Regions from separate parts of the Pseudomonas sp. EA_35y_Pfl2_R5 genome, predicted to be linked through region 1. Evidence: riboswitches for the same ligand, from Rfam matches in the RefSeq annotation. Region 1 holds a riboswitch; each other region holds the start of a gene.
What was found. Region 1 has a riboswitch for cobalamin ahead of cobO (cob(I)yrinic acid a,c-diamide adenosyltransferase). Riboswitches for the same ligand answer to the same signal wherever they lie in the genome.
Positions count from the first base shown of each region.

Region 1 (7,522 bases):
GGGTCGAAACCGTTGCGCAATAACTGGTTGTCGAAGCGCAACGAAATATGCCAGACGCCTGGGGCGTTACAGTCGGCGCAGCGCGCGATACGGCCGCGATTGCTGCAATCTTCTTCGATAATATCGATCAGCGCCGGTGCGATGGTTCCGCCGCCATGCTCGTTGAGCGCTTCGAGCAGCTCGCTCTGGTGGCTGGTGTCGACCGGCAGCTCACCGCTGTCCGCATCAATCAGCTCGACCATCGAGGCGATTTCGTCCAGGCAGCGCAGCATTACCGAGATCAGCTCAGGGGTCAGGCTGCGCTGGCCGTCGCGCACTGCCATCAACAGGTTTTCCAGGTGGTGGGTGAAGCTCACCAGTGGCGTCAGGGAAAACAGCCCCGCCGAGCCTTTGAGCGTGTGCATAGCGCGGAACAAGCCGTTGATCGCTTCCTGATCCTCGGGTTGCTGATCCAGTTGTAACAGGTACTCCTCGGCCTGTTTGGTCAGGTCGCGGGCTTCCTCGATGAAGCCCAGCAGCAGCTGGCTCCATTGTTCTCCATTGAGCATCGCGTGGTCCTGTCAGACTGAGGGGGAGGCGCGGTACAGGACCTGCAGACGCAACAGGTCGAGCAGGTCACGCAACTCGGGACCGGGCTGCAGCAGCTGCAGCTCGGCGCTGTATTGGCGCAGGTGTTTGTCCAGGGCCAGCAGCAATTGCACGCCAGCGCTGTCGAGCTCTTCCAGCGCCTGAATATCGAGCGTCCAGACCCCGGGTGCAGGTTCGGCGACAGCCGCCAGCAACGCCTGGTGAGCGTCGCGGGCTTCGTAGATGGTCAGACTGCCGCTGAGGCTGTAGGCGGCCGTGTCGTGAGTGGTCAGCTGGTACATATCAGCTGGCCAGCTTGTCGACGGCCGCGAGTAGCTGCTGCGGCTGGAAGGGTTTGACAATCCAGGCTTTGGCGCCGGCCGCTTGCCCCTCGGCCTTCTTGCCCTGTTCGCTCTCAGTGGTGAGCATCACGATTGGTGTGAAGCGGTACTCATTACGGGTTTTGACCTCCTTGACCAGGCCGATGCCGTCCAGGTTGGGCATGTTCACGTCGCTGATGATCAGATTGATCTTTTGCCCATTGAGCTTGGTCAGGGCGTCGCGCCCGTCGACCGCCTCGATAACCTGGTGGCCTGCGCCGGTCAGGGTCATCTTGACCAGTTGGCGCATGGAGAGGGAGTCATCGACGATCAGAATGGTTTTTGCCATGGCACAGGCTCCGGCTTACGAAGAGAAAAGCGTCAGAAAAAGGTGACTTCGGTTTGGCTGGCACGGCCAGCCTTCTTGACGCCGCGTTCTTCGTCGGTGGTGAATTGGCGGCGTAATTCGTCAAGCCATTGCTGCGGCTTGGCGATGATCGGGTCCTGCTGTTCGATGGCGCGTTGCAGGCGTTCGAGATCGAGCTGAAGATGGTCGAGCATCTGATCGGAGCGGTCCTGGAACTGCAGGCTGACGATGATTTCCTGCAGGGTGCTCTGGGTGGAGCGGGCGTCCTGTTGCAGTTCGCGGGAGGTGTCGGCGAGTGCTTCGAGGCTGTGGCTGAGACCCTTGATGATGTCGCCCGAGACCTGGTCGAGGTAGCGCAGGTTGCTTTCCTCGCTGCTGGAAAGCTCCTCAGCGGCGCTCACCGTGGAGCGGATCGCCTTGTTGATCTCGCCGACCTTTTCCACCATGCGCTGACCGGTTTCCGCGGACAGGCTGGAAAGCTTGCGCACCTCGTCGGCGACCACCGAGAAACCGCGGCCATATTCGCCCGCACGGGCTGCCTCGATGGCGGCATTGAGCGCCAGCAGGTTGGTCTGGCTGGCGATGTCCTGAACGTGTTTGGACATCGCCTGCAACTCGCTGGCGTAGCTGTTGAGGTGGCTGATGGTGGCGAGCAGTTCATTCTTGTGCACGCTGGCGGCGTGGAAGGCGGTGGTGACTTCGTCGAGACGCCGCTGCGCCTGCCGCAGGCTGTCGGTCATGCCGGCGTTGCCGGTTGCGCTGTCAGAACGGCTCAGGGTCTGCTCCAGGTGCTGGCCAAGGCTGGCGAAGCGCTCGAACAACTGGCCGACGTTGAGGGTCAGCAATTGCCTGACCTGTCCCAGGTTCTGGTTCCAGGCCGGCAGAACGGCGCTCAGCAGAGGTTCGCAATCTGGTGACGACGGCGCCTCGACAACCTCGATTGGCGGCGCGACGGCGACGGTTTGCGGCCGCAGGAACAGCGCGGCGATTGCCGTGAGCAGGGCGCCGACGCCACTCACCCACGGCAGGCCGAAGCCAAGCCCGGCCAGACAGATGACGATTCCCAACCAGAGAGTGCAATAGGTCAACACGGCGAGCTTTCCCACGAGTTCGAATGCTGGGAAAGATAGGAGTTCGCCGTGGCAACGGAATATAGGGGAAACCCCTACACGGCCTAGGGGTTTCCATCTGAAGGCCCGAACAATCGGCGTTTGACGCCCAAACCCGAACTCTCTACCCTTCGCGCCTTGTAACAGGTGCCCCCAACGCTGTGCGTGTGGGGGTGAAACTGGGAAGTCGGTGCGTTGTGCGTTTACGCCAGTCATTCCGACGCTGCCCCCGCAACGGTAAGTGAGTCAATCGCCGCAAGTGCCACTGTGCTGTATGCATGGGAAGGCGCGGTCGAGAGCCTTGACGGTTCGCTCACAAGCCCGGAGACCGGCCTGTTGCAGTCCACGGCATCGCGGAGGGCGATGGCTGGCGTGTGGTTTGCGCTGTGCGTGAACCCGCGCTTTCCCTATCCCCGCATGCTTTTTCCAGCCAGATCGCCCTGTGGCGGTGGAGCAGTGCGATGACTGAATCGATTGAGCGTGACGCCCGGCACAAGGCGCGCATGGCCCGCAAGAAAGCCCTGATCGATGAAAAGATTGCCCAAGCCCAGGACGAATACGGCCTGCTGCTGGTGCACAGCGGCAATGGCAAGGGCAAGAGCAGCAGCGCCTTCGGCATGGTCGCCCGCGCCCTGGGGCACGGCCTCAAGGTTGGCGTGGTGCAATTTATCAAGGGCGCGGCCAGCACCGGCGAAGAAGCCTTCTTTCGCCGTTTTCCCGATGAAGTCAGTTATCACGTAATGGGCGAGGGCTTTACCTGGGAGACCCAGGATCGCCAACGCGATATCGATAAGGCGCGCGAAGCCTGGGCGGTAGCGGCGCAACTGCTGAATGACTCGGCCATTGGCCTGGTGGTGCTCGACGAGCTGAATATCGCCCTGAAATACGGTTATCTGGAGCTCGATGCGGTGCTCGCCGATATTGAAGCGCGGCCGCTGCTGCAGCATGTGGTGGTAACTGGTCGCGGCGCGCTGCCAGGGATGATCGAGGCAGCGGATACCGTGACCGAGATGAGTTTGGTCAAGCACGCCTTCAAGGCCGGGGTTAAGGCGCAGAAGGGAGTGGAATTTTAATGAGCCACTCGGCTGCCCGCCAATGCCCCGCGCTATTGATCGCCGCACCGGCCTCCGGCCAAGGCAAGACCACTGTGACCGCTGCCCTGGCACGTTTGCACGCGCGCCAGGGTAAGCGCGTGCGGGTGTTCAAGTGCGGCCCGGACTTCCTCGACCCGATGATTCTCGCCCGCGCTAGCGGCGCACCGGTGTATCAGCTTGACCTGTGGATGGTCGGTGAGGCCGAGAGCCGTCGCTTGCTGTGGCAAGCGGCGGGCGATGCCGATCTGATCCTGATCGAAGGGGTGATGGGCCTGTTCGATGGCACGCCGTCGGCGGCTGATCTGGCGCGACACTTCGCCGTACCAGTGCTAGCGGTTATCGACGGCTCTGCCATGGCGCAGACCTTCGGTGCCATGGCCCATGGCCTGGCGACTTTTCAGTCTGATCTGCCATTCTCCGGGGTGCTCGGCAACCGGGTCGGCAGTGTGCGGCATGGCGAGATCCTACGCGATGCGCTGCCGGCCTCGATTCACTGGTACGGCGCCTTGCCGCGCAGCGCCGAAGTCGGCTTGCCGAGCCGTCATCTGGGGCTGGTACAGGCAGGCGAACTGGCTGACCTGGATGCACGCCTGGACGCCGCCGCCGATGCCCTGGCCGCCAGCGCCGATACCAGGCTGCCGCCCCCCGTCAGTTTCGCCGCGCCTGAACAGGCCAGGCCCGCGCCTTTGCTTAAGGGCGTGCGCATTGGCGTGGCGCGCGACAGCGCCTTTGCCTTTCTCTACCAGGCCAACCTCGATCTGTTGAACGAACTGGGCGCTGAGTTGAGGTTCTTTTCGCCGCTCAGCGATCAGCAACTGCCCGATATCGACAGCCTGTACCTGCCTGGCGGCTACCCGGAGCTGCACCTGGCTGCACTTGAAACCAACCAGGCCATGGCTGAGGCGATCCGTGCGCACCATGCTGCCGGTAAGCCAATCCATGCTGAGTGCGGCGGCATGCTCTATTTGCTCGACAAACTGACCGACAAACAGGGCGCCAGCGGGCAGATGCTCGGCTTGCTAAATGGCGAGGCGACTCTGCAACCGCGCATGACCGCCATGGCCTTGCAACAAGCGGAGCTGCCGGAAGGGCTGCTGCGCGGCCACAGCTTCCACTACTCGGCACTGAGCAGTGAGCTGCAACCGCTGACCCGTGGCGAGTGCCCGAACTACAAGCGCACCAGTGAGGCGGTCTATCGCCAGGGCCGGATGACCGCCTCCTATATCCACTTCTATCTGCCATCCGACCCGGTTGCCGCTGCCGCGCTGTTTCTCCCTGGAGCGCCGGCATGAGCGAGCAGGCCTTTAGCCCTGATGAGCGCGCGGCGGTTTACCGCGCTATCGCCGAACGCCGCGATATGCGTCATTTCAGCGGCGGCGAGGTAGCGCCCGAGCTGCTTGCGCGCCTGCTGGAGGCCGCCCATCAGGCTCCCAGTGTCGGGCTGATGCAGCCTTGGCGGTTTATTCGCATCACTCGCCCAGCGTTGCGTGAGGCGATCCACGGCCTGGTGGACGAGGAGCGCCTGCGCACAGCCGAGGCGTTGGGCGAGCGCAGCGATGAATTTATGCGGCTTAAAGTCGAGGGTATTCGCGACTGCGCCGAGCTGTTGGTGGTAGCCCTGATGGGGGGCCGTGAGGCCCATGTATTTGGCCGGCGTACCTTGCCGGAAATGGACTTGGCGTCCTTGTCCTGCGCGATTCAGAACCTCTGGCTGGCCGCCCGCGCCGAGGGGCTGGGCATGGGCTGGGTATCGCTGTTCGAGCCACAGGCCCTGGCGGATCTGCTCAACATGCCGACCGGCAGCAAACCGCTGGCCGTGCTGTGCCTGGGGCCAGTGACGGAGTTTTATGAGGCGCCGATGTTGGTGCAGCAAGGCTGGGCCGAGCCAAGGCCATTGAGTGAATTGCTTTTCGAGAACCAGTGGGGCACGCCATGAGCCTGGTTCTCAGCACCTGCGCCGGGGTTGCTCTGGATGCCGTGTTTGGCGAGTCCAAGGGTTGGCACCCGCTGGTGGCCTTTGGTCGTATGGCCGAGCGCATCGAGCAGCGTTTCAATCCGGCCGGGCGCGGTTGGCGCAGTCATGGTGTCAGTGCCTGGTGCCTGGCGGTGTTGCCGCTGACCCTGCTGGCCTGGTTGCTGAGCCAGATTAGCGGGCTGGGCTGGGCGGTGGAGATTCTTGCGCTATACGCCGCCTTGGGTTTGAAAAGCCTGGGTGAACACGCCATGCCGGTGGCCCAGGCGTTGCGTCTGGGTGATTTGCAGCTGGCGCGGGAGCGGGTTGGTTATATGGTCAGCCGCAATACCGCGCAGCTGGACGCTACGGGCGTGGCCCGCGCGGGCAGCGAGTCGGTGTTGGAAAACGGCAGCGATGCGGTTTTTGCCGCGCTGTTCTGGTTTGTTATTGCCGGTGCGCCAGGCGTGGTGTTGTACCGCCTGAGCAATACCCTGGATGCCATGTGGGGCTATCGCAACGAGCGTTTCGAGCGCTTCGGCTGGGCCGCAGCGAAGATCGACGATGGTCTCAATTACCTGCCTGCGCGGTTAGTTGCCCTGACCTATGCCTTGCTTGGTAAAACTATGCTGGCGCTGCGCTGCTGGCGGACCCAGGCGCCGCTCTGGGACAGCCCCAACGCCGGCCCGGTGATGGCGGCCGGAGCTGGGGCGCTGGGCGTCAGCCTGGGCGGCGCTGCGGAATATCACGGCGAGCTGCACGTACGGCCTGAACTGGGGGCGGGGCCGCCACCCAGGGCGCGCGATATCGAGCGGGCACTCAATCTAGTCAATGGCGGCGTGCTGCTGTGGTTGGTGCTACTGCTGTTGTGGGGCGCTTTTTATGCTTGAGCATGGTGGGCGTCTACGTGCTGCTGCGCTGCGTTATGGCATCGCCCTAGCGGACTGGCTGGACCTGTCCACCGGCATCGCGCCTTACGGTTGGCCGCTGCCGGCGATTCCCGCCAGCGCCTGGGCGCGCTTGCCCGAGCAGCAGGACGGCCTGGAAATCGCCGCGCGCGATTACTACGGCGTGAGCAATCTGCTGCCGGTGGCGGGCTCCCAGGCGGCGATTCAGGCGTTGCCGCGTTTGGTGCGGGATGCGCGGGTCGGCATCGTCTCGCCTGCCTATGCCGAACACGCGGCTGCCTGGCAACGCGAGGGCCATCGCCTGCTGGAACTTAGCGAAGGCGGCATCGAGCGAGCGCTGGAGCGCCTGGATGTGCTGCTGCTGATTAACCCGAATAACCCGACTGGCCGGCGTATCGAGCCCCAGCGCCTGCTGGAGTGGCATGCACGTCTGACCGAGCGCGGCGGTTGGCTGGTGGTGGATGAAGCCTTTATCGATTGCACGCCTGAGTTCAGCCTGGCGGCCTTTAGCGAACGGCCGGGGCTGATCGTCCTGCGCTCGTTCGGCAAGTTTTTCGGTTTGGCCGGGATCCGCCTGGGTTTCGTGTTGGCTCAGCCGACCGTACTGGAACAGCTGGCCGAGCTGCTCGGGCCATGGGCGATCAGTGGGCCGAGCCGAGTGGTGGCCATCGCGCTGCTGCAGGATCACGCCGGCCAGCATTTGCAGCGTGAACGTCTGTTGGCCGATGGCGAACGCCTGGCCGCGCTGCTTAGCGCACAAGGTTTTGCGCCGACGGGTGGTTGTGCGTTGTTTCAGTTTTGCTGCACAACCGTTGCTGCAGAACTGCATGAGTTTCTTGCGGCGCAAGGCATCCTCACTCGGCTGTTTGCTAGCCCGCTAAGCCTGCGCTTTGGGCTGCCGGCGGATGAAGCCGGTTGGCAGCGTTTGCAGCAGGCCCTCGCAGCTTTTGCCAAGGAATCAGCATGAGCACATTAATGGTGCAGGGCACCACTTCGGACGCTGGCAAAAGTACGCTGGTAACTGCGTTATGCCGCTGGCTTAAGCGTCAGGGCGTCAGCGTGGTGCCGTTCAAACCACAGAATATGGCACTTAACAGCGCAGTCACCTCCGATGGTGGCGAAATCGGGCGCGCTCAAGCGGTACAGGCCCAGGCTGCCGGGTTAGCGCCGCATACCGATATGAATCCGGTATTGCTCAAGCCCAAT
Region 1 covers NZ_CAXAOW010000003.1:80,367-87,888, forward strand. Annotated here, with positions in the region: gene AACX99_RS07585 (chemotaxis protein CheA) at 1-548, opposite strand, end outside; gene AACX99_RS07590 (STAS domain-containing protein) at 561-869, opposite strand; gene AACX99_RS07595 (response regulator) at 871-1,236, opposite strand; gene AACX99_RS07600 (methyl-accepting chemotaxis protein) at 1,269-1,994, opposite strand; cobalamin riboswitch at 2,492-2,714, shown strand; gene cobO (cob(I)yrinic acid a,c-diamide adenosyltransferase) at 2,825-3,436, shown strand; gene AACX99_RS07610 (cobyrinate a,c-diamide synthase) at 3,436-4,749, shown strand; gene bluB (5,6-dimethylbenzimidazole synthase) at 4,746-5,393, shown strand; gene cbiB (adenosylcobinamide-phosphate synthase CbiB) at 5,390-6,298, shown strand; gene cobD (threonine-phosphate decarboxylase CobD) at 6,291-7,283, shown strand; gene AACX99_RS07630 (cobyric acid synthase) at 7,280-7,522, shown strand, end outside.

Region 2 (7,522 bases), on a different contig from region 1:
GCACCTGACAGGGCAAGTCATCCGGCACCCGGCCCAACCCGGCCAGACTGTAGATCGCTTCAGGGCTTAAACGCCGCGCCAGGCGCAGCGCCTCGGTAGTGCCGCCCAATAGCAGAATTCGCGGGCTCACGGCTTGCACACCTCCAGCAGGGTGATCGGCAAGGCGCTGCGCCAGGTGTCGAAACCGCCCAGCGGCTGCGCCTGGGCCACGCTGATACGGATCAACTCGCCGCCCACCTGCTCGCGCCAGGCCACCAACGCCGCTTCGCTTTGCAGAGTGACGGCATTGGCCACCAGCCGACCGCCCGGCTTAAGGCTGGCCCAGCACTGCTCCAACACGCCGGGGATGGTCACCCCACCGCCGATAAAGATCGCATCTGGCGCGGCCAAGCCGGCCAAGGCCTCGGGCGCACGGCCGGCGACCAATTGCAGGCCGGGCACGCCGAGGGCATCGCGGTTGTGTTGGATATGCGCCTGACGGCCGGCATCGGCCTCGACCGCAAGCGCCCGGCAGCTGGAGTGTGTGCGCATCCATTCGATACCGATGGAACCGCAACCCGCTCCGACATCCCAAAGCAGCTCGCCGGGTTGCGGCGCCAGGCGCGCCAGGGTGATGGCGCGCACGTCGCGCTTGGTCAGCTGGCCGTCGTGCTGATAGGTGTCGTCCGACAAACCCGGCGTGAGCGGCAGCAAGCGCGCGTCGGCATCTGCAACGCAGTCGACCGCCAGCAGATTAAGGTCAGCCACCCGTGGCAGCGACCAGTCACTGGCCAAGCCGTCGATGCGCCGCTCACTGGCGCCGCCCAAATGCTCCAGCACGGTCAACCGGCTGAGGCCAAAACCACGCGCGCGCAGCAACTCGGCCACCGCCGCCGGGCTATCACCGTCATTGCTCAACAGCAGCAGCCGCGCACCGGGGAAAATCTGCGCCTGCAGCGCCGCCAACGGCCGCGCCACCAGCGACAGCACCGTCACCTCCTGCAACGGCCAGCCCATACGGGCGGCGGCCAGGGACACCGAAGACGGTGCGGAAAACACCCGCAACTCTTCCGCTGGCAGCTGCCGCGCCAGGCTCGCACCAACCCCGTAGAACAGCGGATCACCACTGGCCAGCACACACAGCGGCGTACCGCGCCGCGCCAGTACGGGTTCCAGGCTGAATGGGCTCGGCCACAGCTCGTGCTGCCCTGGCAGATCGCTGGGCAACAGCGCCAGCTGTCGTGGGCTGCCGACAATCCACTGCGCCTCGCCCAGCGCCCGACGCGCCGCCTCACCCAGACCGGCGTAACCGTCTTCACCAATGCCCACCAGGGTTAACCAGGCCGTCATACCCACTCCTCTGCGCCCGCCCGACGAGCAAGGGTGTCTGCGCGTCAAACAAAGCGGGCATAATAGCGCCTTCGTCGGTGCCCGCCGCCATTGTGCATAGGGCCTAAGAGGGAACACGGTTAAACCGTGGCTGCCCCCGCAACTGTAAACAGCGAGTCTGCCGCAACTGCGCCACTGGGTAACCGGGAAGGCCGCGGCAGATGATGACCTGTCAGCCAGGAGACCTGCCGACGACGCTAGTCGCGAGTGCCAACATCGGGCGGGGTGTACCGATGCCATGAAATCCCCTGTGGGCGGATTTCGCTGGTTCGGTCGCCGCGTCTTTGTTGCTGGTGACCCTTTTTGCGCGACCGTCCAACCTCCGCCGACCTGCCCGACCCACGTCCTAGCGCGTGTCCCGGCCTGCTGCGTATCGTTCCGGCGCTGGACGGCGGCATCTGCCGGGTCAAACTGGCCGGCGGCGTGCTTAACAGCCAACAGGCACGCGCCATCGCCGAGGCGGCCGAGCGCTGCGCCAACGGTTTGCTGGAGCTGACCAACCGCAGCAATCTGCAGATTCGTGGCGTATTGGCTGGCCAGCAGGCCGAGCTGATCGAGCGCCTGCTGGCCGCCGGCCTGGGCCCAAGCAACCCGGCCGCCGACGATGTGCGCAACCTGCTGCTCAGCCCCGCCGCCGGCCTCGACCCGCACGCCCTGCTCGACACCCGCCCACTGGCCGCCGCGCTGCTCGCCCTGCTGCAAACCACCCCGGCGCTGCATGGGCTGTCGGCCAAGTTCGCCTTGCAGCTGGACGGCGGCGAAGCCCTGGCGATGCTCGAACACCCCCACGATATCTGGCTTAGCGCCCTGCCCGGATCGCCGGCCCGATTGACGTTTGGCCTGGCGGGTTGCCCCAGTGATCCGCCGCTGGGCATGGTCAACGTTGAGCAGGCCGTGCCGTTGGTAGAACAGCTGCTCAGGCTGTTCCTCGATCTGGCTGGCAACGAACACAGCCGGATGCGCCAGCTGCTAAGCGTGATTCCCGCCCACCAACTGCTGCAACAGCTGCAAACGCGCCTGCCCTTTACCGTGCAAGCGGCCCCGGCTGATTGGCAACGCAAACCAGTCAGCCCACGCGCGCCGATGGGCATTTATCCACAGCAGCAGGCCGGCCTGTACATGGTCGCCGCCGCCTCGCGGCTGGGGCGGATCGACGCCGCACAACTCAAAACCCTGGCCGAGCTGGCTGAGCACTGTGGCGATACCAGCCTGCGCCTGACGCCCTGGCAGGGCCTGTTGCTACCGAATATCCCCAAGCCATCGGCAGACAAACTGCTGCACGCACTGGCCGAACTCGGCCTGCTCACCGATGCGCAGGAGCCGTTAAGCAATCTGATCGCCTGTACCGGCTCAGCCGCATGCAGCAAAGGCCTGAGCGACAGCAAGGCCGATGCCCTGCAGCTCGCCAAGCGCCTGCGCACCAGCAGCGCACGGCCGCAGGTGCATCTAAGCGCCTGCCCGCGCTCCTGCGCCGCCGCCCATACCGCGCCCTTTACCTTGCTGGCCAGCAGCGCTGGCCACTACCAACTCTATCAACGCACGCCCGAGGCGGCCGGTTTCGGTCAGCTGCAGGCCAGCGCCATGACTATCGACGAGGCCGGCGACTGGTTCGCCGCCCACTGCGCAACAGGAAACAGCGATGCTTGAGTACATCCGCGACGGCCAGGAAATCTACCGTCAGTCCTTCGCCACCATCCGCGCCGAGGCTGACCTGTCAGCGATCCCGGCCGATCTGGAAAAGCTCGCCGTGCGTATCATCCACGCCTGCGGCATGGTCGATGTGGTGCAGGACCTGCGCTTCTCCCCCGGCGCAGGTGCCGCTGGCCGCGCGGCCCTGGCCAAGGGTGCGGCGATTCTCTGCGATGCGCGGATGGTCGCCGAAGGCATCACCCGCCCGCGCCTGGCCGCGAATAACCCGGTGATCTGCACCCTGCATAACGACGGCGTGATCGAGCAGGCCCGCGAACTGGGCAATACCCGTTCGGCAGTCGCATTGGAACATTGGCGCGAGCACCTGGAAGACAGCGTGGTGGTGATCGGCAACGCGCCCACCGCGCTGTTCTATCTGCTGGAAATGCTCGACGCCGGCGCGCCAAAACCGGCGCTGATTATCGGCATGCCAGTGGGCTTTATCGGCGCAGCCGAATCCAAAGACGCCCTCGCCGCCGACAGCCGTGGCGTGCCTTATGTAATCGTCCGTGGTCGGCGTGGCGGCAGCGCCATGGCGGTGGCGGCGGTCAACGCCCTGGCCACGGAGGTGGAGTGATGAGCACACAAAAAGGCCGCCTGCTCGGCCTCGGCGTCGGTCCCGGCGACCCCGAGCTGGTTACCCTCAAGGCCTTGCGCCTGCTGCAATCGGCCGCTGTGGTCGGCTACTTTGTGGCCAAGGCCAAAGCCAACAAGGGCCAGGGCGGTAACGCCTTCGGCATTATCGAGCAGCACCTGACCGACACCCAGCAGCGCTTGCCGCTGGTCTACCCGGTGACCACGGAAAAACTCGCCGCGCCGCTGAGCTATGAAGATGTGATCAGCGACTTCTACGACACCTGCGCGGTGCAGATCGCCGCGCGGCTCGACGCCGGTCAGGATGTAGCGGTGATCTGCGAAGGCGACCCGTTTTTCTACGGCTCCTATATGTACCTGCACGACCGTCTGGCCGGCCAGTACGAGGTGGAAGTGGTGCCCGGCGTTTGCTCCATGCTCGGCTGCGCCTCGGTGCTCGGCACCCCACTGGTGTACCGCAATCAATCTTTGAGCGTGCTCTCCGGCGTGTTGCCCGAAGACGAACTCAAGCAGCGCCTGCACAGCGCCGAAGCCGCGGTGATCATAAAGTTGGGGCGCAATTTCGAGAAAGTTCGCCGTGTGCTGCAAGAGCTGGGCATCGACCAGCGCGCCCACTACGTCGAGCGCGCGACCATGGGCAACCAGCGCATCGTGCCGCTGGATGAAGTGGAGCCGATGTCCTCGCCGTACTTCTCGATGATCGTGATCCCCGGCGAGAAATGGCGCGGTTAACCGGGGCTTAACGACCCATAGGGTGGATGACGCTTCACCCATCCACCAACGCCGAGATGGTGGATGAAAAAAGCGTCATCCACCCTACCCATTGATCGCGGCCAAGGCCGCTCCTACGCCAACCACGGAACACCTTATGACCGCTGCTCCCGCCATCATTATCCTCGGCCCCTCCGCCCTGCCCTGCGCTCGGCGCATCCAGGCGCTTTATTCACAGGCGCAAATCCACGGCCTGAGCGGTCGAGTGGCGGATGTCGATCGGCTTTATGACGACTTCGGCGACACCCTGCGCACGCTCTATCGCGCCGGTACGCCGCTGATTGTGTTGTGCGCCGTCGGCATCGTGATTCGTAGCCTGGCCGCCGTGCTCGGCGAGAAAGACCACGAGCCACCGGTGCTGGCCGTGGCCGAAGATGGCAGCGCCGTGGTGCCGCTGCTCGGCGGCCTCGGTGGGGTCAACCGCATGGCGCGGGAAATTGCCGCGCATTTGCAGACCAGCGCGGCGATCACCACCAGCGGCGAACTGCGCTTTGGCACCTGCCTGCTGGAGCCACCAGCCGGCTATGTACTGGCCGATCTGGAACAAGGCAAAAGCTTTGTCAGCGACCTGCTCGGCGGCCAGGCGGTGAGGATCGAGGGCGACGCACCCTGGCTGGCCCAGGCCAAACTGCCGGTGGATAACCAGGCCAACCGGGTGATCCATATCAGCCCGCTCAACCGCGCGGCCAATGCCGACGAACTGCTGATCCACCCGCAACAGGTGGCCGTGTGGATCGAACGCGCCAGCGCCGATTTACTCAGCGAACTGCAACAGGCGCTGCAAACCAGCAACCTGGCCGCGCAGAGCCTGGCCTGCCTGCTGGCCGCGCCAGAACTGATGGCCAACGCCGACCTGCACAGCGCCGCCGCACAGCTCGAACTGCCGCTGCGCTTTATCGATGACGCCACGCAACTGCCGCCGCTGCATAGCCAGCACGCCAACCTGCGTCTGCTGCTGGCCGCGGCGCCCATCGACGCCAGCCAACTCGGCCGACCCCGCGGCCGTCTGACGGTGATAGGCCTCGGCCCCGGCGCCGCCGAGTTTATGGTGCCCGCCGCACGCCAGGCGCTGGACGAAGCGCAGGACCTGCTCGGCTACGAAACCTATATCAAGATGACCGGCCCGCTGCGCCCGGAGCAGGTGCGCCACTGCACCGACAACCGCGAAGAAATGCAGCGCGCCCGCCATGCCTTTGCATTGGCCGCCAGCGGTCGCCGTGTGGTGGTGGTGTCCTCCGGCGACCCCGGCGTGTTCGCCATGGCCGCCGCCGTGCTGGAAGCCCTGCACGCATCGACCGACGCCGAATGGCAGCGCGTCGATCTACAGGTATTCCCCGGCGTTTCCGCCGCCCTGGCCACCGCAGCCAAAGCCGGCGCGCCGCTGGGCCACGACTTCTGCCTGATCTCCCTCTCGGACAACCTCAAGCCCTGGGCCATTATCGAAAAACGCCTAGAGCACGCCGCCGCCGCCGACCTGGTGATGGCCTTCTACAACCCCATCTCCAAAGCCCGCCCCTGGCAGCTCGGCTCTGCGCTGGACATCGTCCGCCAGCAACGCACGCCAGATACTCTGGTGGTGCTAGGCCGCGATATCGGCCGCCCCGGCGAAACCCTGCGCAGCCTTACCCTCGGCGAGCTGACGCCAGAGATGGTCGATATGCGCACCCTGGTAATCATCGGCTCCAGCCAAACCTGCCGCTTCCCCCGCGCCGAGGGTGGCGAGTGGGTGTATACGCCGCGTAGTTATCCACAGATATAGGCCGGAACCACTGCACTCGGCAGTCCTGCAAAAAGACGATTAATCGACAGCCTGGGCAGGCATAACTTGTCTTGTTTAACGATGAGTCACTAAGGTAACCGTCACTGTTTATCAGCCCCGGACGCATCAGGCTCGGGTTAACCCATCAAGGATGATCGACATGCTACGCACCCACGCCCTTACCGCCACGCTGCTCGCCAGCGCCCTGCTGCTCTGCACGCTCACCAGTCAGGCGGCGATCAAGCACTGCCCAGTGACGATTGATCAGTCCGACGATGACAACATTCTGGATCACCTGCAGCGGGCTAATAACGGGGATGCCTGTGCCCAGTTCAATATGGGCTACCAGTTCTACACCCAGCAGGATTATCCCGAGAGTGAACGCTGGTACGCCAAAGCCGCCGAGCAAGGGGTCAGCCGCGCGGCATTTGAAATTGCCATGCTCTACCGCGACAAACTTCTGCCGGGTGACGACTCCGAGCGCAAACGCTGGCTGAACCAGGCAGCCGAGCAGGGTTTTACCCAGGCTCAGGTTGAACTGGGCATCGATTATCTGGACAACCCCGGTGATCAGGATGAGCGCTACCAAGCCATGCATTGGTTTGAACAAGCGGCCGACCAGGGCGATATACAAAGCCAATACCTGCTGGGTGAGCTGTACTGGAGCCGCGACAGCGGTGTGGAGTTTGCCGCCAGCGGCGATGAGCGCGCCATACACTTCAGCAGCGACGACAGCAAAGCGCTTTACTGGATCTGCAAAGCCGCGCAAAGCAACCATGCCCCCGCGCAATTCAGCCTCAGCGAGGCCTACAGCACCGGCACTGGCGTACCGGTCAATCGCGACCAGCAGCAACTGTGGCTGGAACTGGCCGCCAACAACGGCAGTGAAGAGGCCAAGGAGCGACTGGATGACAGCGATCTACCTTGGTACACCCGCCTGGAAAACTGGGGCAAGCGGCAAATGATCGATGAAACCGCCCAATGCCCGGACTTAGAACTGCAAGCCACAGAACAGCAGGCAAGCTACTAACGAAAGGAATCAGCATGCGCCCCTTCCTTATCGCTCCTCTGCTCGCACTGGGCCTGGCTACATTCCACGCCAGCGCGCGCGACACCAATGAAGTGGTCACCTCTGACCGGCAAAACCCGGCCGTCTCAGCTGCCGTGCGCCAGGCCCAGGCAGGCCTGACCGAGTTCCTGGCACAGGCCGCCAAACCGCCCGCCAATACCCGTGACTACAAGGTTCAGGTCATGGCCGAAGACAGCAACGGCATTGAAACCTTCTGGGTCACGCCCTTCCACGCGCTTGAACAGGGTTTTATCGGCACCGTGGCCAACGAG
Region 2 covers NZ_CAXAOW010000001.1:574,754-582,275, forward strand. Annotated here, with positions in the region: gene AACX99_RS02590 (cobalt-precorrin-6A reductase) at 1-130, opposite strand, end outside; gene cbiE (precorrin-6y C5,15-methyltransferase (decarboxylating) subunit CbiE) at 127-1,329, opposite strand; cobalamin riboswitch at 1,388-1,575, shown strand; gene cobG (precorrin-3B synthase) at 1,672-3,015, shown strand; gene AACX99_RS02605 (precorrin-8X methylmutase) at 3,008-3,634, shown strand; gene AACX99_RS02610 (precorrin-2 C(20)-methyltransferase) at 3,631-4,383, shown strand; gene cobJ (precorrin-3B C(17)-methyltransferase) at 4,520-6,181, shown strand; gene AACX99_RS02620 (tetratricopeptide repeat protein) at 6,342-7,211, shown strand; gene AACX99_RS02625 (YegJ family protein) at 7,226-7,522, shown strand, end outside.
Region 2: linked by a shared signal. The riboswitch ahead of cobG (precorrin-3B synthase) and the one ahead of cobO (cob(I)yrinic acid a,c-diamide adenosyltransferase) in region 1 are both predicted to bind cobalamin.

Region 3 (7,522 bases), on a different contig from region 1:
CGATCACGTCCTGCACCTGACGCACTCTCGCCGCCACATGCTGCAGGCTCTCCTCGGTGTAGGGTAGCGGCAGCAGGTCATGCAACTGGTGGGCATTACCCTGGCTCCAGCACAGGTGATCGGAGATCCACGCCGGCTGCACGCGCGCGGCGAGGTGTTTGAGCTGGCGCAGGTAGTCGCGATCCAGCTCATGCGGGCCGCCAATCGACAGCGACACGCCATGCATCACCAGCGGGTATTGCTCGCCGATGGCATCGAGAAAGTAGAGGGCCTTGCCGCCCGCTACCAGATAATTTTCCGAGACGATCTCGAACCAGTCGATCGCCGGCTGCTGCTCGAGAATGGCTTGGTAATAGGTGCTGCGCAGGCCCAGGCCAAAGCCCAGATTGCCGCGTTGAGCATTCATTGCTGGCTCCTTGCAGGGTGATGCGGGGCAACCGCACGCGGCTGCCCCGGCTCACTTACTCGCCGACAGTACCGCCAGCAGCATCGCACTCGGCCTGAGTCATGGCCTTGAAGCCGTGGCCCTTGCAGACAGCCTGACCTTTGCAGCTGTTTTCGGCGGTCTTGCAGTCATTCTGGCCTTTGCAGGACGTCACGCCGTAGCAGTGCACCTTGGCTTCTTCAGCTGCGACGACAGTGCCGGACATGCCGGCGAACATGGCAGCAGCGGCGAAGGCAATGGCGGCACCAGTAGCAGCGGTGGATTTCATGGTCATGTGCGTATCCTCGGGTGATCTGGGTTGGCCGGACGAAAAGGGGTTTGTGTGCCGGCATTTAACTAGAGCGACGAGACGAACAGGCGTTACAGCCGCGCTGAAAAAAACTTTAGTCGTTCAGCGCCGACGCAGCAAAAGCACGAAGAACACCCCACCAATTGCCGCCGTGGCGATGCCGATTGGCAGGTCCTGCGGCGCCAGCAGGGTGCGCGCGGCGACATCCACCCAGACTAGAAACAGCGCGCCGAGCAGCGCACTGACCGGCAGCAGGCGACGGTGTTCGGCGCCCACCAGAAAGCGCGCGATATGCGGCAGGATCAGTCCGACAAACCCGATGGCACCGCTTAGCGACACCAGCACCCCGGTCAGCAGCGACGCGCAGACAAACACCAGCAGGCGCACCCGACGCGGTTCCAGGCCCAGGCTGACCGCGCTGTGTTCACCGGCCATCAGCGCATTCAACGCCCGCGCCAGACCGAGCAACAGCAGCAGGGCCAGCATCAAGCACAGCGCCGGCAACCAAAGCAGTTCCCAACGCGCCAGACCAAGGCCGCCGAGCATCCAGAAGATCACCGAACTGGCGGCATGGTGATCGCCGAGAAACAGCAGCAGGTTGCTCGCCGCCATCATCACAAACGACACCGCCACCCCGGCCAGCAACAGGCGGTCGCTCTCCAGCCGACCACCGCGACTGGCAATCGCCAGCACCAGCAGCATGCTCACCAGTGCACCGACAAAGGCCGCCAGCGGCAGGCTAAGCAGGCCGACAAATTCACCCAGATACAGCACCACAATCACCGCACCCAGCGCCGCGCCGGAGCTGACCCCGAGCAGATGCGGATCGGCCAGCGGGTTGCGCGTGACCGCCTGCAGCGCCGTGCCGACCAGCGCCAGCCCGGCACCGACCAGCGCACCGAGCACCACCCGTGGCGCGCGGATCAGCCAGACGATGCTGTCCTGGGCGCTGCTCACCGCCTGCGCCGGCTGCAGGTCAAACAGACGCTGGCCGAGGATATCCAGCACCCGCGCCAGTGGCACCGGCGCGGCGCCAAAACCCAGCGAGGCGGCGCAGGAAATCGCTAAGGCCGATGCCAATAGCACCAGTAGCAGGCGATAGGCGTGCGGGCTGCGAATCATCGCGCAAACGCCTGCGGGTGCAGCGCGGCGGCCAGCGTTTCAATCGCTTGCGCGTTATCCAGGCTCGGCGTTACCGCCAGATAGGGCAGCACCACAAAGCGCTGCTCACGGATCGCCGTCAGCCCCTGCAAGGCCGGGTGGTGCAATAGGAAATCGCGTTTCTGCGCCGCACTGCGCTCGCCGTAATCGACGATCAGAATCACCTCGGGGTCGCTGCTGATCACAGCTTCCCAGCCAACACGCACCCAACTCGCAGCCAGCACATCCATGACATTGCGCCCGCCAGCGGCTTCGATCAGCGCCTGTGGCATGGCCAGGCGGCCGGCGGTAAAGGGGCTTTCCTCGCCGCTGTCGTAGAGAAACACCCGTGGCGCCGGGCCGCTGTCGGCCAGGCGCTCACGCACCGCCGCCACCCGTTGCTGCATGCTCTGCACCAGTGCCTCGGCGCGCGGCTGCACGGCGAAGATGCGGCCGAGGTTATGCAGATCGTTGTAGACATCCTCCAGGCTGGCCACCCGGCGTGGCATGACGTGGGCGCAGGACTCGCTCAGCTCGTACACCGGGATGCCGAAACGCGCGAGGTTCGCCGGGGTGACTTCACCACCGACGCGCATGCCGTAGTTCCAGCCGGCAAAGAAGAAATCCGCCTCGGCGTTGAGCAGGTTTTCCAACGACGGGTGCCGCGCGGCCAGCTCGGGCAAATCGGCCAGCTGCGCCATCAGCTCGGGGTTTGGGGTTTTCCAGGCGCTGATGCCGCTGTAGCCGACCATCCGCGATTTCAGCCCGAGGGCTAGGAGCATGGCGGTCAGGTTGATGTCCTGACTGACTGCGCGTTGTGGCGGCTGCGCGATGGTCAGTTGGCGGTCGCAGCTGGTGACGGTAACCGCCTGGGCGGACAGGGCCGCGCCCAGCAGCGGCAGGCACAGGGCGTAACGCAGAAAACGCTTCATGGATTGATCCAGGTAATACGCGGGTGCCCCGCGAAAGGATGACGGTCGACCAGCGCCTGCACGCCATACACTTCGGCCAGCAACGCTTCAGTCAGCACTTCGGCGGGTGTGCCGCTGGCCACCACGCGGCCGTGGTCGAGCACATACAGGCGGTCGCAGAAGGCTGCCGCCAGGTTGAGGTCGTGAAAGCTGGCCAGGGTCGCCAGGCCGAGGGCTTTGATCAGCCGCAACAGCTCCAGCTGATAGCGCGGGTCGAGGTGGTTGGTCGGCTCGTCGAGGATCAGCAGCGTCGGTTGCTGCACCAGCGCGCGAGCCAGCAGCACGCGCTGCTTCTCGCCGCCGGAGAGATGGGCGAACGCCTGGCGCTTGTGCTCAGTCAAACCCACCCGCGCCAGAGCCTGCTCGACCAGAACAAGATCGGCCTGATCATCACCATCGAACAGGCCCTTGTGCGGCGTGCGCCCCATGGCGGCTACTTCGGCCACGGTGAGGCCGAAGTCCTGGGGAAACTCCTGCAGCACCACTGCCACCCGCTGCGCGCACCAGCGCGGCGAACGGCTCCACAGCGCTTCGCCGTCCAGCTCGACACGGCCCTGATCAGGCCGCTGAAAGCGGTAGGCGCAGCGCAGCAGGCTGGTCTTGCCGCTGCCGTTGGGACCGAGCAGACCGACCAGCTGACCATCGCCCACCGCCAGCTCGATGCCATCGAGCAAGGCCTGCTCGCCGCTGGGCGACCAGGCCAGCTCGCTGATCTGCAAGCGCGGCATCAGAAACGGTAATCGGCAGTGACGAACAACGAACGCGGCGCGCCCAGGTACCACTGCTGGCCATCGCTGCTGCCGGTGGTGGCGTACTGGCGGTCGAACAGGTTGTTCAGCTCCAGGCCCAGGCGCACGTCCGCCTGCACCTGCCAGCCGATATTGGCATCGACCACGGTGTAGCTCGGCAGCGTCACGCTGTTCGCTGTGTCGGCATAGCGCGCATCGACATAACGCGCGCCAATACCGGCCTGCACCTGCTCACTAAGCGCCTTGCTCAGCCACAGGTTGGCGGTGCGCCGTGGCACGTTGGTCGGCCGATTGCCGCTTCGGTCACCACCGGCCTCGCGGAAGTCGTCGTACTCGGCACGCACCCACGCGGCGTTGGCCGACACTTGCCAACCCTGCCCCAGCGCCAGTTCCAGAGTGGCTTCCAGACCGTCGGATGACTGCTGACCGATCTGCTCGGTCGGCGCGGTCGGGGTGGCACGGCTGAGCAGCTTCTCCTTGACGATATGGTAAGCAGCCAGCGTCCATTCGCCCTGGCCATTCCAGAACGCCTGCTTGAGGCCGATCTCGGTTTGCTTGGCCTCGCTCAGGTCGAACTGCTGCTGCGTCGGATTAAGCGTCAGCAGGTTGCTCACGCCCTCGGTGCTGGTGGCGTACTGGCCATACAGCGACAGCTCGGGCGTAACCTCGAAGACCAATCCGGCGCGCCAATTATCGCCCGTCAGGCTGCGGTCGGCGCTACTGTCGGTCAGCAGGTTGTCGCGCTGGATATGCACCTGATCGCGGCGCACACCGCTGACCAGCGACAGGCGGTCGGTCAGCTGGGTGCGGTTCTCGGCGAACAGCGAGAACTGCCGCGCCAGGTTGCGCTCGCGCGGGCCATAACCCAGCGGATCGGTGCTCTGATACTGGCCGCCACCGCTGCCGGCAAGCGGCACCGTGTCAGTGAAGCTGCTGGAAAAATCGTGCTGACGGGCGAAGTGGATGCGGTTGTAATCCACGCCCACCACGGTGCGACTATCCAGGCCGAACAGGGCGTGTTCCAGGGTGAAGGTCTGGCGATCGCCGACCTGCTCCTGGGTGTGCTTGATCTCGTAGAAGTCGCTGCGCTTGACCTGATCGCCCGGCTGCCAGCGGTAGGACTCGGCATTGCGCCAGTAGCGCTGGGTCTTGATGTAGTAGAGCTGGTTACTGGCGGTCAGGGCGTCATTGATCCGCCAGTCGCTGACCAGTCGGGTGATCTGGTCGTTGTAGCGAACCTCGGCGTTATCGACGTTGTAATTGCGCTCGCGCAGGCTCTCGCGATACTTGCCCGCGACCAGCGGCGTGCCCAGGTAGCGCTGCGGGTCCTGATCGCCCTGATCATGGGACAGGGTGAAACTCAGCGCATCGCTGGCATCCCAACGCAGGGCAGCGCTGAGCGCCCGGCTCTGCGACTCGCCGTCATCGACCCAGCCATTGCTGGCCTGTTGATTGAGGTTGAGCCGGTAGCTCAGCGTATCGGTCAGCGAGCCGCCGCTGTCCAGCGCGGCCTGGCGGCGGTCGTCGCTACCGTAGCCGAGGCGCAGCTGGTTGCTGATGGCGCCGCTGAACGGCTTTTTCGGCACCACGTTGATCACCGCGCCCGTCGCGCCTTCACCGTAGAGCACCGAGGCCGGGCCGCGCAGCACGTCAATGCGCTCCACCGACCAAGTGTCGACCGGGAAGGTCACGGTGCCGGCCCCGACATACTGACGGGTGCCGTCGTACAGCTGCATGATCGCGCTGTGCCCGGTAAAGCCGCGCGCCGACAGCGCGGTGCCGCCATTGCCGGGGCTGCCGATGCTGCTGATGCCGGGGGTGCGGGTGACCGCGTCTTGCACGCTGAGGTTGTTGCGCCCACGCACCTGTGCGCCGCTTAGGCTGCTGGTGCTAGCCGGGGTTTGCAGGGCCGTCAGGCCCAGGCGCGAACCGCTGCTGGTGGGCGTATGCAGATCGCTTTCACCCTCCGCAGCAACCTTGGCCTGCACGGTCGTGGCCGGCAGATTGACCGGAGATTCGCCCGCCACAGCCGTACCGGCCAGGAACAGGGTAAGGGAAACAGAGAGTTGAGACAGGGGATAGCGCGCCATGATGCTTCCATCGCAAAGGGAAAAGGCACGGCAATCCCGATGGAAACGCGCAACAGCAAAACACGGGCGCACAGGCACCCACGATCGGCGTCAACGCCCGCCCACCGCGGGTTGCCAAACAGTTGGGAGTTGCCGCTGCATCACTGGCAGCGTGCAACATCCCTAAGAACCTGTTCAGGTTCTTAGAATCAGGCCGGTCTCCGGGCTTGCGAGGGTCATGACGTCATCGCCTTCCCATGCAGAAACTGCACAGTGGCATCGTGATGACGTCGCTCGCTTACCGTTGCGGGGGCAGCGTCGGACTAACCCAAAAAGGGCGCACCGACTTCCCGTTTAACCTCACGCACGGCGGCGTGAGACACCTGAAACGGCGCGGATATGACCATCCGCGCCGACACAAGTCAAGGCGTGAACTCGACAAGGCCACCCGCTCAAGGGCGAGGTTTTACATCTGTGGGAGGCGCTTTAGCGGCGGTTTCTGATGAGGCGTAGGGTGGACAACGCGAAGCTTGTCCACCATTCGTGGCGCAGTGACTCAGCCCTGATCAATCCGCAGCTCAGGCACGGCGCGCCCGGCCACCAGGCGCTCATCGACCAGACGGATTAGCTCGGCCTCATCACGCACGCGAAACCACTCGCCGGCCGGGTAGAGACTGGCCGTCGGGCCCAGATCGCAGGGAAACTGACACTGCGTGCGGGTGATATGCACCCCGCCCTCGCACTCCAGCTTGCCCGCAGCCTTGAGCCGCTGGCGCAAGGCCTTCCACAGCTCCAGCGCACCACGCCGGGTGCAGCGCGGGCCGTTGCACAGCAGCAGGCGTTGCGCGTGCGGCGGAATCTGCGACCAGGCGTGATGTCCCGGCACGGCGGCCACACCGACACAGGGCAGGTGCAGTTCAGGGCGCTCGATCAACGCGCAGGCGGCCTCCACCGGCAAGCCGTCGGCCTGGCCAATCGCACTGGCGACAAACAGTTGCTCCGGCTCGGCCTGCTGGCACAGTTCGCTGCGCAGCCAATCGAGGTGCGGGCTGCTGCTCTGCGGCTCCAGGTCGATCACCAGTAGCGGCCGCTCAGCCTCGGCCACGCGCTGCCAGAGCGGCGCATAGCCTGCGCTGGTGTCGACGATATCGGCCAGCGCTGCTTCACCACGCAGCTCAACCAACCGGCGACGCAGCAGCTCGGCAAACGAGCCCTCGGTCAGCTCCGGGCCGACAAACAAAATGCGGGCGTAGGGTGAAACGGGCGTGGTCATGGCGGCCTCCAAAGCGGGGCGGCAGTCTAGCAGGGGATGTTTTGCATTTGGCACGTAGGGTGGATGAAGCGTCATCCACCCTACCCTATAACTGCAGCGCCTCGACAAGATCTTCCAGGCAGGCAAACTCGCGCTCCACACTCGGCAAATCAGGCCGACGCAGCAGCAAAACCGGCACGCTCAGCTCCCGCGCCACCTGCAGTTTCGGCTCGGTGGACTGGCTGCCGCTGTTCTTGCTGACCAACACATCGCTGCCCAACAGAGCGAACAGTGCGCGCTCGCCGTGCAGATCAAACGGCCCGCGAGCGCCGATAATTGTCGCCCGCGGCACGGCCTCCTGGGCCGTTAGGCAACGCACCGTCCAGTGTTGATGAGGGGGGATTTCATGCAGATGCTCCAGCGGTTCGCGGCCTAGGGTAAACAGCGGACGACGAAAGTCTTGCAGCGCAGCCACCAGTTCGTTCCAGTCACCCACTTCGCGCCAGTCATCTCCGGCGCCAGCCTGCCAGCCGGGGCGGCGCAGCGCCCAGCAGGCAACTCCGCTCAGCTCGGCGGCGCGGGCGGCATTGGTGCTGATCTGTGCGGC
Region 3 covers NZ_CAXAOW010000001.1:567,143-574,664, forward strand. Annotated here, with positions in the region: gene bufB (MNIO family bufferin maturase) at 1-406, opposite strand, end outside; gene bufA2 (BufA2 family periplasmic bufferin-type metallophore) at 462-719, opposite strand; gene AACX99_RS02565 (FecCD family ABC transporter permease) at 837-1,856, opposite strand; gene AACX99_RS02570 (ABC transporter substrate-binding protein) at 1,853-2,806, opposite strand; gene AACX99_RS02575 (ABC transporter ATP-binding protein) at 2,803-3,573, opposite strand; gene AACX99_RS02580 (TonB-dependent receptor) at 3,573-5,684, opposite strand; cobalamin riboswitch at 5,859-6,065, opposite strand; gene AACX99_RS02585 ((2Fe-2S) ferredoxin domain-containing protein) at 6,220-6,936, opposite strand; gene AACX99_RS02590 (cobalt-precorrin-6A reductase) at 7,022-7,522, opposite strand, start outside.
Region 3: linked by a shared signal. The riboswitch ahead of AACX99_RS02580 (TonB-dependent receptor) and the one ahead of cobO (cob(I)yrinic acid a,c-diamide adenosyltransferase) in region 1 are both predicted to bind cobalamin.

Region 4 (7,522 bases), on a different contig from region 1:
AGCCGGCCATCCAGCTCGGGCAGCACGATATGCATGGCCAGGTCACGCGAACCCAGGCCCTGGGCATTGGCTTGCCATTGTTCGTGGTTATCCAGCGCGCAAATGGCTTGCAGCACCGGGATATCGCGGCGAAAGGGTCGTGCACTCGGCGCTTCCGGGTTGGACAGGGCAAAGGCCGTGGTGTTGATGATCAGCGCCGTATCGGTCGCGTCCAGCCAGTCTTCAACCTGGGCCAAACAGGCGGCCTCCTTGAGGCTGGCCACGGCAATCGGCAGCGGATTAAGGCCCTGGGCCTGCAGGCGCTGGCAGAACTGATCAATAAAGCCGGTATTCGCCGCCTGCACCTGGGTGCGGTAGAACAGCAGCGCTGCCACCGGCGCATCAGCCTGCCAACTGGCTTGCCAATCGGCCAGACTTGGATTGGCCAACTGCGGGTGATACAGGCCCACGCGCGGCAGCGGCTGCGGTTCTACCCAGGCATAGTCGCGCTGCAGCCACTGGCTGGCGATGCAGTTAAACAGTTGCAGCGCATTGCCCGCACCGCCCTGACGCAGAAACTGCCAGAGCCTGTGGGCGCTCTCGCTGTCGACATTGCTTAGGCCCATCAGCTCGGGATCGGGACTGTCGTCGCCCGGCACCATAATCACCCACGCGCCGCGCCCGGCCAGCTCAACCAGGCGCTCGATGCCGTAGCGCCAATAGCTGACGCCGCCGTGCACGGAGATCAGGATGACCTTGGCGTGCTGCAGCACCTGCTCGACGTAGAGATCCACCGAGGCGTGATTGCTCAGCTGCGCCGGGCTGGCCAGGCGCAGGCTGGGGTAATCCGCAGGCAACTGCCGCGCGACTTCGGCCAGCAACGACAGGTGCGAATCGCCGGTACAGAGAATCACCAGCTCGGCCGGGGTCTGGCCGAGGTCGGCAATGCTGTCGAGCGGCAGCTGGCTGCCGGGCTGGGTGCGCAGCAGGTGCATGCGAGCTTAGCCTGCCAGCGCGGCGTTTAGCTCGGCTTCGATGGCGGCTTGATCCAGGGTCTGGCCAATCACCACCAGGCGGGTGATGCGCGGCTCATCGGCCTGCCAGGCGCGGTCGAAGTGTTTGTCGAAACGCTGACCAACACCCTGCAACAGCAGGCGCATCGGCTTGCCGGGAATCGCCGCGAAGCCCTTGATGCGCAGAATGCCGTGTTTGCTGACCGCCTCCTTCAGCGCTTGCAGCAGACGGGCTTCCTCGGCTTCAGGTAGTTCCACGTGGAACGAGGCGAACTCGTCGTGATCGTGGTCTTCATGGCCTTCCAGATCATGGTGGGTCTTGCGCCCGTCGATATGCAGCTCGGTCTCGCAGTTCAGGCCCAGCAGCACGTCCAGCGGCAGCTCGCCGCCATGGGCTTCGATGATTTTCACCGCCGGCGGCAGCTCTTCCGCCACTTCCGCACGCACCGCAGCCAGAGCGGCGGCGTCGAGCAGGTCGGCCTTGTTGAGAATCACCAGGTCGGCACTGGCCAGCTGGTCGGCGAACAGCTCATGCAGCGGCGATTCGTGATCCAGATTGGGGTCGAGCTTGCGCTGCGCGTCGACCTGCTCGGGGAATGCGGCGAAGGTGCCGGCGGCCACGGCCGGGCTGTCGACCACGGTGATCACCGCATCGACAGTGCAGGCGTTGCGGATTTCCGGCCAGTTAAAGGCTTGTACCAGCGGCTTGGGCAGGGCCAGGCCGGAGGTTTCAATCAGGATATGGTCCAGCTCGCCGCGGCGCGCCACCAGCTCGCGCATCACCGGGAAGAACTCTTCCTGCACGGTGCAGCACAGGCAGCCGTTGGCCAGCTCGAAGATACGGCCGTTGGCTTCTTCTTCGCTGCAACCGATGGAGCACTGCTTGAGGATTTCGCCGTCGATGCCCAGCTCGCCAAACTCGTTGACGATCACCGCGATACGCCGTCCCTCCGCATGGGTCAGCAGATGACGCAACAGGGTGGTTTTGCCGGCGCCGAGAAAGCCGGTAACGATGGTGACGGGGAGTTTGGCGAGGGTTTGCATGGCGAGTCCTGCATGGCGTCGAAAGAAAGACGAGCAGGCAGGCGGCACAGACATGACAGCCACGGGGCGTCAGCCAACACCACCGGATCACCCCGCCCGGTTGTCGAAAGCGTGACGAGGCAGGTCTCCTGGCTCACGGTCTGCGCCTTGCGCGACCCTTCACCTTCCCGCCATACGGCAGTGGTGTATTGAAGGGCTTTGGACCGTTCACAGTTGCGGGGGCAGCCAAGGCATCAACCTTGTTCCCTCTTAGCTTCATGGGCATGCCCATGAAGAACCTCGAACGCGACAAGGCTACGCAGGCCATGGCGGCCGGTCAATCGCGGTTGACCGGTGCCGGCCGCCATGTTGAGCTACGCCGCCGCACACACCGAGCGCCGCAGATGATCCCCAGCCACACCCCTCGCCGCCCCGCTGCCGCCGTTCAGGTGGTCGCTGGGCTGGGCTGCCGCAGCGGTTGCGGTGTGGAGGACTTACTCAGCCTGCTGCTGCACAGCCTGCAGACGCATGGCCTGACTGTGGATAACCTGGCCGGACTGGCCAGCATCGCGCATAAACAAAGCGAGCCGGGCCTGCTGGCATTGGCCGAACGCCTCGGTCTGCAGCTGAGCTGCTTTAGTACAGCCGAACTGCAGCCCTATCAGCACCTCGGTCAAGGCTCGCCACACACCCTGGCCGCCACCGGCAGCCCGGCGGTCGCCGAACCCTGCGCCCTGGCCCTGGCCGAACACCTGGGCGGCCAACCGGCGCGTCTGCTCGGCGAGAAAACCCGCAACGCCAGCGCCACCTGCGCCCTGGCGTCGATTGCACCCAAGGATGTGTCATGACCGTCTACTTTATCGGCGCCGGCCCCGGCGACCCCGAGCTGATCACCGTCAAAGGCCAGCGCCTGCTGCGCAGCTGCCCGGTGATTCTCTATGCCGGCTCGCTGGTGCCTGCAGCGGTGCTCGAAGGCCACAGCGCCGAGCAGGTGATCAACACCGCCGAGCTGCACCTGGATGAAATCATCGAGCTGATCCGCCAGGCCGATGGCAAAGGCCAGGATGTGGCCCGCGTGCATTCCGGCGACCCGTCTCTGTATGGCGCGATTGGCGAGCAGATCCGCCATCTGCGCCGGCTGGGCATTGCCTTCGAGATCATCCCTGGGGTGACTGCCACTGCGGCCTGCGCCGCCCTGCTGGAAAGCGAACTGACCCTGCCCGAGGTGTCGCAGACGCTGATTCTCACGCGCTACGCGAGCAAGTCGAACATGCCCGAGGGCGAGGCGCTGGCCGACCTGGCACGCCACGGTGCGACCATGGCCATCCACCTGGGCGTGGTGCATCTGAGCAAGATCGTTACTGAGCTGCTGCCGCATTACGGCGCGGATTGCCCGATTGCCGTGGTGCATCGCGCCAGTTGGCCGGATCAGGATTGGGTCAGCGGCACCCTCGCCACCATCGAAGAACAGGTGCGCGCCAAGGGCTTTCGCCGCACCGCGCTGATCCTCGTCGGCCGCGTGCTGCACGCCGAACAGTTCGCCGACTCTGCGCTATACAACGCCGAGCATCATCATCTGTTCAGATCAGCGGGCGACTAATAGCCTGCTAGAGGTGAATCTCAGCAGCCTTGATGCCGAGTAGGCGTAGCTCTTCGATCAGGCCATTAAGGTCGGCGAAGGACTCCACCTGCTCCTGGTCATCGACCAGAAAGAAGCTGGTGCCCGCGCCTTTCTTCAACAGCACGATCCACTCCCGGGTATTGGCCGGATTGGCGATGATATGGGTATCGAAGAGCACACCCTGCGCCTGCTTGCTCTGTATATCTTCACGCCGCATTAGCTGGCTCCTGCTTACTCAACCGTTACGCTCTTGGCCAGATTGCGCGGCTGATCGACGTCGGTGCCCTTGAGCACGGCGACGTAGTAGGACAGCAGCTGCAGTGGGATGGTGTAGAGGATCGGCGCCAGGGCGTCGTGGATATGCGGCATGTTCACCACGTGGGTGCCCTCGCCATTGCTCATGCCGGCCTGCTCGTCGGCAAACACCACCAGCTCGCCACCACGGGCGCGCACTTCCTGCAGGTTGGATTTGAGCTTTTCCAGCAGCTCGTTATTCGGCGCCACGGTGACCACAGGCATATCGCTGTCCACCAGCGCCAACGGACCGTGCTTAAGCTCGCCGGCCGGGTAGGCTTCGGCGTGGATATAGGAGATTTCCTTGAGTTTTAGTGCGCCTTCCATCGCCACCGGGTACTGCGCGCCACGGCCGAGGAACAGGCTGTGGTGCTTCTCGGCGAACAACTCGGAGACCTTCTCCACTACGCTGTCCATGGCCAGGGCTTCGCCCAGACGGGTCGGCAGGCGACGCAGTTCATCGACCAGCTCGGCTTCGAGACCTTTATCCAGGGTGCCACGCACCTGACCGAGAGACAGGGTCAACAGCATCAGCGCAACCAGTTGGGTGGTGAAAGCCTTGGTCGAAGCCACACCGATTTCCGGGCCGGCCTGGGTCAGCAGGGTCAGGTCGGATTCGCGCACCAGGGAGCTGATGCCGACGTTGCAGATCGCCAGGCTGGCCAGGTAGCCGCCCTGACCAGGCGCATGCACCTTGGCATTGCGTAGCGCGGCCAGGGTATCGGCGGTTTCGCCGGACTGGGAGATGCTGACAAACAGGGTGTCCGGCTGCACTACTACCTTGCGATAGCGAAACTCGCTGGCCACTTCGATCTGGCAAGGAATCCCGGCCAGGCCTTCCAGCCAGTAACGAGCAACCATGCCGGCGTGATAACTGGTGCCGCAGGCGACGATCTGCACGTTGCGGACCTTGGCGAACAACTCGGCGGCCTGCGGGCCGAAGGCCTGAACCAGCACGTGGTCAGTACCGAGACGACCTTCCAGGGTGCGTTGCACGACCTTTGGCTGCTCATGGATTTCCTTGAGCATAAAGTGGCGGTACTCGCCCTTGTCGGCGGCTTCCGCACCTTCGTGATACTGCACGCTTTCGCGCGTCACAGGCTGACCGTCGACGCTCCAGATTTGCACGCTGTCGCGCTGAATCTCGGCGATGTCGCCTTCTTCCAGGTACATGAAACGGTCAGTGACCTGGCGCAGAGCCAGCTGGTCGGAAGCGAGGAAGTTCTCACCCAAGCCCAAACCGATCACCAGTGGGCTACCGCTGCGCGCGGCGAGCAGGCGATCCGGCTGTTTGGCGCTGATCACCGCCAGGCCGTAGGCGCCGTGCAGTTCCTTGACCGCTTCTTTCAGTGCTGCTGTGAGATGCGGCTGAGTTTTCAGCTTGTGGTCGAGCAGGTGCACGATCACTTCGGTGTCGGTGTCGGAGCTGAACACGTAACCCAAGGCCTTGAGCTGAGCACGCAGTTCTTCGTGGTTCTCAATAATGCCGTTGTGCACCACCGCCAGATCATGGCTGGAGAAGTGCGGGTGGGCATTACGCTCACTCGGTGCGCCGTGAGTGGCCCAGCGTGTGTGTGCGATGCCCAGGCGTCCAGCCAGCGGTTCGGCACTCAACGCGCTTTCCAGCTCGCTGACCTTGCCAACACGGCGGCGACGGTCGAGGTCGCCTTTGTCCGTCAGCAGCGCTACACCAGCACTGTCGTAACCGCGGTATTCCAGGCGTTTGAGGCCTTCAACCAGCACGGCGGTGATATTACGTTCGGCGACTGCACCTACGATGCCACACATAGTCTTCTCCTAAGCTTCAACAGCCGCGCAGATCAGCTTGATGCCGCGCTCGGTCAATTGTTCACGGGCCTCAGGGCTGAGGCGTTCGTCGGTTATCAGGGTATGGATACCACTCCAGGGCAGCTCCAGATTGGGAATCTTGCGGCCGATCTTGTCACTCTCGACCATCACCACCACTTCGCGCGCCACATCCGCCATCACCCGACTTAGCCCGAGCAACTCATTGAAGGTGGTGGTGCCACGGTTTAGGTCGATGCCATCGGCGCCAATAAACAGCTGATCGAAGTCGTAAGAGCGCAGCACCTGCTCGGCGACCTGGCCCTGGAACGACTCGGAATGCGGGTCCCAGGTACCACCGGTCATCAACAACACCGGCTCATGCTCCAGTTCGCTGATGGCGCGGGCCACGTTGAGCGAGTTGGTCATCACCACCAGGCCGGGCTTGTGGCCAAGCTGCGGGATCATCGCCGCGGTGGTGGTACCGCTGTCGATAATGATCCGCGCGTGCTCACGGATGCGCGCCACGCCAGCGCGGGCGATGGCCTGTTTGTACTGCGAGATAGGCTGGATATCGCTGATCAGTTCCTGCGGCATCGGCACCGCACCGCCGTAACGACGCAGCAGCAATCCGCTTTTTTCCAGAGCAGCGAGGTCTTTGCGAATGGTCACTTCCGAGGTGGCGAACGCCTTCGACAACTCATCCACACTCACCTCACCCTGCTCGGCGAGCAGGGCAAGAATGGTGTGACGACGTTGCGGAGTGTTGCGTTTCGACATGCTAAGTTTCGATTCGAAAGATAATTGCGCGAATCAAAACCTAATGAAGCTTTTTCGTCAAGCCTGAGAACGACAAAAGGCGGCCAAGGCCACCTTTTGTACTGCTGCTCAGCTCGTAGAATGGGTCGGGCCGCGTAGGTTAGCCACAGGCGTAACCCCTCACCGATCCGCATGGGTATCGCTGCGCTCAACCCATCCTACGACGCCCTCACTTCTTGGTCGGGCGCTTCCAGCCTTCGATATTGCGCTGTTTGGCGCGGCCGACTGCCAGGGTGTTATTCGGCACATCACTGGTAACGACCGAGCCGGCGCCAGTGGTGGCGCGATCGCCCAGCATCACCGGAGCGACCAGGGCGCTGTTGGAGCCAATAAACACATCCTCACCCAGTACGGTCTTGAACTTATTGGCACCGTCGTAATTGCAGGTGATGGTGCCGGCGCCGATATTGCTGCGCGCACCGATCTCGGCATCGCCCAAATAGCTCAAATGGCCGGCCTTGGCGCCCTCGCCCATTTTGGCGTTCTTCAGTTCGACAAAGTTACCCACATGGGCGCGAGCGCCCAGCACGGAACCCGGACGCAGGCGGGCGAAGGGACCGCAATCGGCGCCCTCACCGACTTCAGCACCTTCCAGATGGCTGTTGGCTTTGACGATGGCGCCTTTGCGCAGGACCGAGTTCTTGATCACGCAGTTCGGGCCGATCTGCACGCCATCTTCGATCACTACCTGGCCTTCGAAGATCACGTTGATATCGATCGACACATCACGGCCTACCGTCACTTCACCACGCAGATCAAAACGCGCCGGGTCGATCAGGGTCACGCCTTGCAGCATCAACCGACGCGCAGCGCGGTACTGATAGTGGCGTTCCAGCTGCGAAAGCTGGATACGGTCATTGGCGCCCAGCACTTCCATCTCGTCAGCCGCCTGCTCAGTAGCGACTACCAGGTCGTCGGCCACGGCCATGGCGATTACGTCAGTCAGGTAGTACTCGCCCTGGGCGTTGCTGTTGGACAGGCGACCCAG
Region 4 covers NZ_CAXAOW010000001.1:590,308-597,829, forward strand. Annotated here, with positions in the region: gene cobN (cobaltochelatase subunit CobN) at 1-974, opposite strand, end outside; gene cobW (cobalamin biosynthesis protein CobW) at 981-2,036, opposite strand; cobalamin riboswitch at 2,137-2,333, opposite strand; gene AACX99_RS02665 (cobalamin biosynthesis protein) at 2,306-2,863, shown strand; gene cobM (precorrin-4 C(11)-methyltransferase) at 2,860-3,615, shown strand; gene AACX99_RS02675 (hypothetical protein) at 3,623-3,853, opposite strand; gene glmS (glutamine--fructose-6-phosphate transaminase (isomerizing)) at 3,868-5,718, opposite strand; gene AACX99_RS02685 (DeoR/GlpR family DNA-binding transcription regulator) at 5,728-6,495, opposite strand; gene glmU (bifunctional UDP-N-acetylglucosamine diphosphorylase/glucosamine-1-phosphate N-acetyltransferase GlmU) at 6,704-7,522, opposite strand, start outside.
Region 4: linked by a shared signal. The riboswitch ahead of cobW (cobalamin biosynthesis protein CobW) and the one ahead of cobO (cob(I)yrinic acid a,c-diamide adenosyltransferase) in region 1 are both predicted to bind cobalamin.